DNA from 3 places in the Pseudomonas sp. A34-9 genome. Region 3 is predicted to be linked to each of the others. Evidence: predicted binding sites of a transcription regulator. Region 3 holds the regulator's gene; each other region holds the start of a gene.
What was found. The regulator sigma-54, encoded in region 3, starts transcription at its own class of promoters, with help from an activator protein. The targets are predictions, from matches to a motif close to ANTGGCATNNANNTTGCTNT.

Region 1: the regulator sigma-54 is predicted to act here: its motif matches at 971-990, upstream of P3G59_RS24710 (pilin).
Region 2: the regulator sigma-54 is predicted to act here: its motif matches at 974-993, upstream of P3G59_RS09445 (circularly permuted type 2 ATP-grasp protein).

The regions. Positions count from the first base shown of each region.
Region 1 covers NZ_CP119967.1:5,535,323-5,537,525, forward strand. Annotated here, with positions in the region: gene P3G59_RS24705 (BON domain-containing protein) at 1-190, opposite strand, end outside; gene P3G59_RS24710 (pilin) at 487-924, opposite strand; gene pilB (type IV-A pilus assembly ATPase PilB) at 1,150-2,203, shown strand, end outside.
Region 2 covers NZ_CP119967.1:2,104,328-2,106,530, forward strand. Annotated here, with positions in the region: gene P3G59_RS09440 (ribonuclease E inhibitor RraB) at 134-481, shown strand; gene P3G59_RS09445 (circularly permuted type 2 ATP-grasp protein) at 1,026-2,203, shown strand, end outside.
Region 3 covers NZ_CP119967.1:1,040,964-1,043,166, reverse strand. Annotated here, with positions in the region: gene lptB (LPS export ABC transporter ATP-binding protein) at 1-120, shown strand, start outside; gene P3G59_RS04405 (RNA polymerase factor sigma-54) at 308-1,801, shown strand; gene raiA (ribosome-associated translation inhibitor RaiA) at 1,875-2,183, shown strand; gene ptsN (PTS IIA-like nitrogen regulatory protein PtsN) at 2,196-2,203, shown strand, end outside.

The sequences.
Region 1 (2,203 bases), 2.0 Mb from region 3:
CGGTGACCAGGTCGCTTTTGACTTTGGTGGTGATCCAGGTATCGGAAGTAGTTTCTTTAGCCTTGGTCATTTCACCGGCGGCCAGAGTCATTGGAGCCTGGGTAGCCTGAGTCGACTGTGCGAATGCACCGGAAGCCATGGTCAGGGTCAGCGCGGTAGCAGCAGCGGCAGTGATAGCGAACTTCTTCATACGAGTAACTCCTGTTTTTCTGGAAAGTCTGCTGGTTGTCTTGTCAGCAGGGTTACCAAGATAGTTGCGAACGCTGTGCCAACTTTTCCCTCACGACAAATTTCTTATAAATCAATTACTTACGATCATCGCAAATTTCCGGAATCATGCAATTTGCATGACGCACGCAATATTCACATGCAAGTTGCGGCTTTTTGGAAAGTTCCTAAGGCGCTGAAATTATTGAGACTTTTATTTTCACCAAATAAAGAAAAATGCCCTGCGTGGCAGGGCATTCGGTCGCAACACGCTAGCAATCACGTGCCGCTGGCGGTACAGCCTTTTGGCGAATAATCCGCGTTAACAGTAGTGGCACAGGTCCACAAGCCAGAGGTATTACCGGTAGCTGCGCCCGAACGAGTGAGCGTGATGGTTTTGCCCAGTACCGGTCCCGGAGCGTTGAGCAGCGTGCAACTGATGCTGCCTGCGCCCGTCGCCGCTGTGCCTGTAACCGCCACCGTACAGTTGGAGGTGGTGGTTGTACCGCCATTCACAGCCGTTATATCCGGAGCGGTACCTTGGTTGATGGTGTCCTCGAACGGCACCTTCATTGCACTGATCTCCGCCAGCCCCGCCGTCACCTTCGACCGCGCCTGATACTTGGAATACTGCGGCAAGGCGATGGTCGCCAGAATCCCGATGATCGCCACCACGATCAACAGCTCGATCAGAGTAAAACCTTGTTGTTTTTTCATAGACACGCTCCATGCATGAGTCGAAATCTCATGATCTGAAAGGGACGCAGCATAGGCCATGCCAATGCCTTCGGGCCCAGCCCATGGGGCCCGAACCGCCTACAACGCCATTTCCTACAACCTGCAACCGCACTATCTGACACTTTTTGTCACCTGCACCCGCCGTGTTTGGCGCTGTCACTTGACTAGGCTATAAGTCATGAACTGCAAGTGTGCGGAATTCCCATGAATGACATCGCTCTGAGCGGTCTGGCCAAGCAATTGGTGCAGGCTGAACTGCTGACAGAAAAAAGTGCCCAGCAAGCCTGGCAACAGGCCCAGCGTAATCGCCTGTCGCTGGTCAGCTATCTGGTGCAGAACAAACTGGTCAAGAGCTGGCAAGTGGCCGAGATTGCCAGCGAGCATTTCGGCATGGCGTTCCTCGATCTCAATTGCCTCGACAAGGAAACCCAGCCCAAGGGCCTGGTCAGCGAAAAACTTGTGCGTCAGCACCATGCCCTGCCCTTGTGGCGACGTGGCAACAAGCTGTTCGTCGGCATCTCCGACCCGAGCAATCATCAAGCGATCAACGACATTCAGTTCAGCACCGGACTGAGCACCGAAGCCATTCTGGTCGAGGACGACAAGCTCACCGATGCCATCGAGAAGTTCTTCGACACCCACACCAGTGGCCTGGAAGACATGGCCGATGTCGATCTCGACGGCCTCGATGTCGAATCCATCGACGACAGCAAGCAGGACGCCATCGGTGGCCTCGATGCCGACGATGCGCCGGTGGTGCGTTTCGTTCACAAGATGCTGCTCGACGCGATCAAGAGTGGCTCTTCCGACTTGCACTTCGAGCCTTACGAGAAAAACTATCGGGTGCGGATGCGCACCGACGGCATCCTGCGTGAGGTGGCCAAGCCACCGATTCAACTGGCCGGGCGCATCGCCGCGCGCCTGAAAGTCATGGCCAGCCTCGATATCTCGGAACGGCGCAAACCGCAGGACGGGCGGATCAAGATGCGTCTGTCGAAGAGCAAGTCGATCGATTTCCGCGTCAACACCTTGCCGACCCTGTGGGGCGAAAAAGTGGTGATCCGGATTCTCGACCCGTCCAGCGCGCAGATCGGTATCGACGCCCTCGGCTATGAGCCCGAGCAGAAGGATCTGTACATGGCCGCGCTCAAGCAGCCACAGGGCATGATTCTGGTCACCGGCCCCACCGGGTCGGGTAAAACCGTGTCGCTCTACACCGGCCTGAATATCCTCAATACCGTCGACATCAACATCTCCA
Region 2 (2,203 bases), 1.1 Mb from region 3:
AACGGATCGCTAAGGTCTGGTCTTGTCAGCTACATGCTTGTTCCCGCGTGCAACCACGTTGCCGTCGTACTTTGGCCTGAGGCCCGGGGCGGGAATACGGAAAGTCTATCCATCTATGCGAGGGGGACGATTCATGAGCACAGCCTATCAAGAAGACATCAGCAGCAATGTTCTGCGCCGCATGAAAGAAGGCGGTTTCGATTTTTCCCGATTCCATCCCATCGAGTTCTACGCCATTTTCCCGGACGAGGAGCGGGCGCGCAGGGCGGCAGGCAAATTTCGCGGTGAGTCCATCAATGCCCAGGTCAGCGTGCGTGATGATGGCGCATGGGCACTGGAATTGAGCAAGGTGATGTACGCGACGTATGACGATATCGGCGACTTCGAGCAGGGTTTCTCTGCCGTGGTCGAACCGCTGGGAGGCATCATCGAGGGTTGGGGCGTCAAGCAGGAGGTGCGCAACCGCCACCGTTTGAACTGATCTCATGCACATTTAGAGTTGAGCAACGGCTGACCCTCGGGTTGGCCGTTGTTTATTCAACGATCAAAAGATCGCAGCCTGCGGCAGCTCCTGCACAGATTCATGTAGGAGCTGCCGCAGGCTGCGATCTTTTGCTTTTGCTTTCAAAACATTTCCAAAAGGCAAAAAAAAGCCACCGGAGAAGGTGGCTAAAAGGGAAGACCGATAAGCAGAGGAAACCGGTCAGGGTTAAGCGGGGCGGGCTGCGACGGCAGTCCAGAGCAGTTGAGCCGAGTCTTTCGTGGCGCAGTGGCCGATGAAGTTTTGCAGCGAATGCGCGGATTATCCGCAGCCTGCGCCGGGCAGTGAAATCAACTCTGACTATGCTGGTGATAGGCGATGCAGTGCGTCGCAATGAAGCGGGGGCAATCCGGTTGGGGCAATTGCCGCACAGGAATGGTGCGGTGCCTGCGGCGTGTATTTCCAACCGATTGAAATCAAAGCGTTTATGCCGATGGCACGGGCCTTGCGAAGGCCTGTATGTCCGGGTGACAAGGAGTACGGCATGATCCGCACCTATTTTGATGAGATGTACGACGCCGGCGGCCAGGTTCGCCCGCATTACCGGGAGTTTGCCCGCTGGCTGGCCGACACGCCTGACGAACTGCTGGCGCAACGGCGACGCGAGGCTGACTTGCTGTTCCATCGCGCCGGGATCACTTTCACGCTCTATGGCGACGAGCAGGGCACCGAGCGCCTGATTCCTTTTGACACCATCCCGCGCAGCATTCCCGCCAGCGAGTGGCGAATCGTCGAGCGCGGCTGCATCCAGCGGGTCAAGGCGCTGAACATGTTCCTCGCCGACCTCTATCACGAGCAGCGCATTATCAAGGCCGGGATCATTCCTGCCGAACAGGTGCTGGCCAACGAGCAATATCAGTTGGCGATGCAAGGCCTCGATCTGCACCGTGATATCTATTCGCACATCTCCGGCGTCGATCTGGTGCGCGACGGCGACGGAAGCTATTACGTGCTCGAAGACAATCTGCGTACGCCGAGCGGCGTCAGCTACATGCTTGAAGACCGCAAGATGATGATGCGGCTGTTCCCGGAGCTGTTCGCCGCCCAGCGCATCGCACCGATCGATCACTACCCGAATCTGTTGCTCGACACCCTTAAAAGCTCCAGCCCGATCGACGACCCAAGCGTCGTGGTGCTGACGCCGGGGCGCTTCAACAGTGCGTTTTTCGAACACGCGTTTCTCGCTCGGGAAATGGGCGTTGAATTGGTCGAGGGTGCGGATCTGTTTGTGCGTGACGACAAGGTCTTCATGCGCACCACCGATGGCCCGAAAGCGGTGGACGTGATCTACCGCCGCCTCGACGACGCGTTCCTTGATCCGTTGGCGTTCAACCCGGACTCAATGCTCGGCGTGCCGGGGCTGCTGTCGTCCTATCGCTCCGGCAACGTGGTACTGGCCAACGCCATCGGCACCGGGGTGGCGGACGACAAATCGGTGTACCCGTTCGTCACCGACATGATCCGTTTCTACCTCGATGAAGAGCCGATCCTGAAGAACGTGCCGACCTGGCAGTGCCGCAACCCGTCTGAGCTTTCCCATGTACTGGCCAATCTCCCAGATCTGGTGGTCAAGGAAACCCAAGGCTCTGGCGGTTACGGAATGTTAGTGGGACCGGCGTCGACGAAGGCGGAAATCGATGCCTTCCGCGAACGCATCAAGGC
Region 3 (2,203 bases):
ATCTGCGAAACCGCTTACATCGTCAACGACGGTCAGTTGATTGCCGAGGGCGATGCAGAGACCATCCTGGCCAACGATCTGGTCAAGGAAGTGTATCTGGGCCACGAGTTCCGCCTGTAAGCGCAACAGTGCCCGGTGCGCCGCCCGGGCGCTGTATCGATTCAAGCAGGATTTAATACGCTTTAATTGTTACAGCGCTCTAGGCAAACACTTCAGTTTCAGGCATATAATTTGCTTAAGTTTGGCGCTTCGGCGCCCTGTAGTGGATGGCGCATAGCGCCGGCGAATAAGGTGTTAAGCCCCTGCCATGAAACCATCGCTAGTCTTGAGAATGGGCCAGCAGCTGACGATGACACCGCAGCTGCAACAGGCCATCCGTCTGCTCCAATTGTCGACCCTGGATCTGCAACAGGAAATCCAGGAGGCTCTGGAATCCAATCCGATGCTCGAACGCCAGGAAGAAGGCGACGACTTCGACAATTCCGACCCCTTGGCTGACAACGCCGAGCAGAAGCCCAATACCGAGATCCAGGAACCGTCCTATCAGGAAACTGCCCCGACGGTGGATAACCTCGAGGAGGGCGAATGGAACGAGCGCATCCCCAACGAGCTTCCGGTCGACACCGCCTGGGAAGACGTCTACCAGACCAGTGCCAGCAGCCTGCCAAGCAGCGATGATGACGAGTGGGACTTCACCACCCGCACCTCCGCCGGCGAGAGCCTGCAAAGCCACCTGCTTTGGCAACTGAACCTTGCACCGATGTCCGACACCGATCGCCTGATCGCCGTGACCCTGATTGATTGCATCAACAATCAGGGCTACCTGGATGAAACCCTCGAGGAAATCCTCGAAGCGTTCGATCCGGAACTGGACATCGAACTGGACGAAATCGAAGCCGTCCTGCACCGCATTCAACAATTTGAACCAGCCGGTATCGGCGCCCGCAACCTCGGCGAGTGCTTGCTGCTGCAGTTGCGCCAGTTGCCTGCCAAGACCCCATGGCTGGCGGAAGCCAAACGTCTGGTCACCGACTATATCGACCTGCTCGGCAGCCGCGACTACAGCCAGTTGATGCGCCGGATGAAGCTCAAGGAAGACGAACTGCGCCAGGTCATCGAACTGGTGCAGAGCCTGAATCCGCGCCCGGGTTCGCAGATCGAGTCAACCGAAGCCGAATACGTCGTCCCTGACGTCATCGTGCGCAAGGACAACGAGCGCTGGCTGGTCGAACTCAATCAGGAATCGGTGCCACGCTTGCGCGTCAACGCCCAGTACGCCGGTTTCGTCCGTCGTGCCGACACCAGCGCCGACAACACCTTCATGCGCAATCAGTTGCAGGAAGCCCGCTGGTTCATCAAGAGCCTGCAGAGCCGCAACGAAACCCTGATGAAAGTTGCCACCCAGATCGTCGAGCATCAGCGCGGTTTTCTGGAGTACGGCGACGAAGCCATGAAGCCGTTGGTCCTGCATGACATCGCCGAAGCGGTCGGCATGCATGAATCAACGATTTCCCGGGTGACCACGCAGAAATTCATGCATACCCCGCGCGGTATTTATGAACTGAAATACTTTTTCTCCAGCCACGTCAGCACCTCCGAAGGCGGCGAATGCTCGTCCACGGCGATCCGCGCGATCATCAAGAAACTGGTTGCCGCGGAAAATCAGAAAAAGCCGTTGAGTGACAGCAAGATCGCTGGTTTACTGGAGGCACAAGGCATTCAGGTGGCTCGCCGCACCGTCGCCAAGTACCGCGAATCCCTCGGGATCGCGCCTTCGAGCGAACGCAAGCGGTTGATGTAAGCCACGTTACAGCGTTCCAGTGGCAGGCTATCCAGCCTGCCGCTTTATGCACTGGCAACGAAGGAGAAGCTGTATGCAAGTCAACATCAGTGGACACCAACTGGAAGTGACCCAACCTCTGCGTTCCTACATCGAGGAAAAACTCCAACGACTGGAGCGACATTTCGACAAAATCACCAACGTGCAAGTCACGATGTGCGTCGAAAAGCTGAAGCAGAAAATCGAAGCCACCTTGCATATACCCGGCAGCGAAGTGGTCGCCAACGCAGAAGATACTGACATGTACGCTGCGATCGACTCACTCACCGACAAGCTGGATCGCCAACTCAAAAAGCATAAGGAAAAGACCCAGAGCCTCCTCCAGGGCGCGACCGGTCGTTAACATCCCTAACCCATGATCCG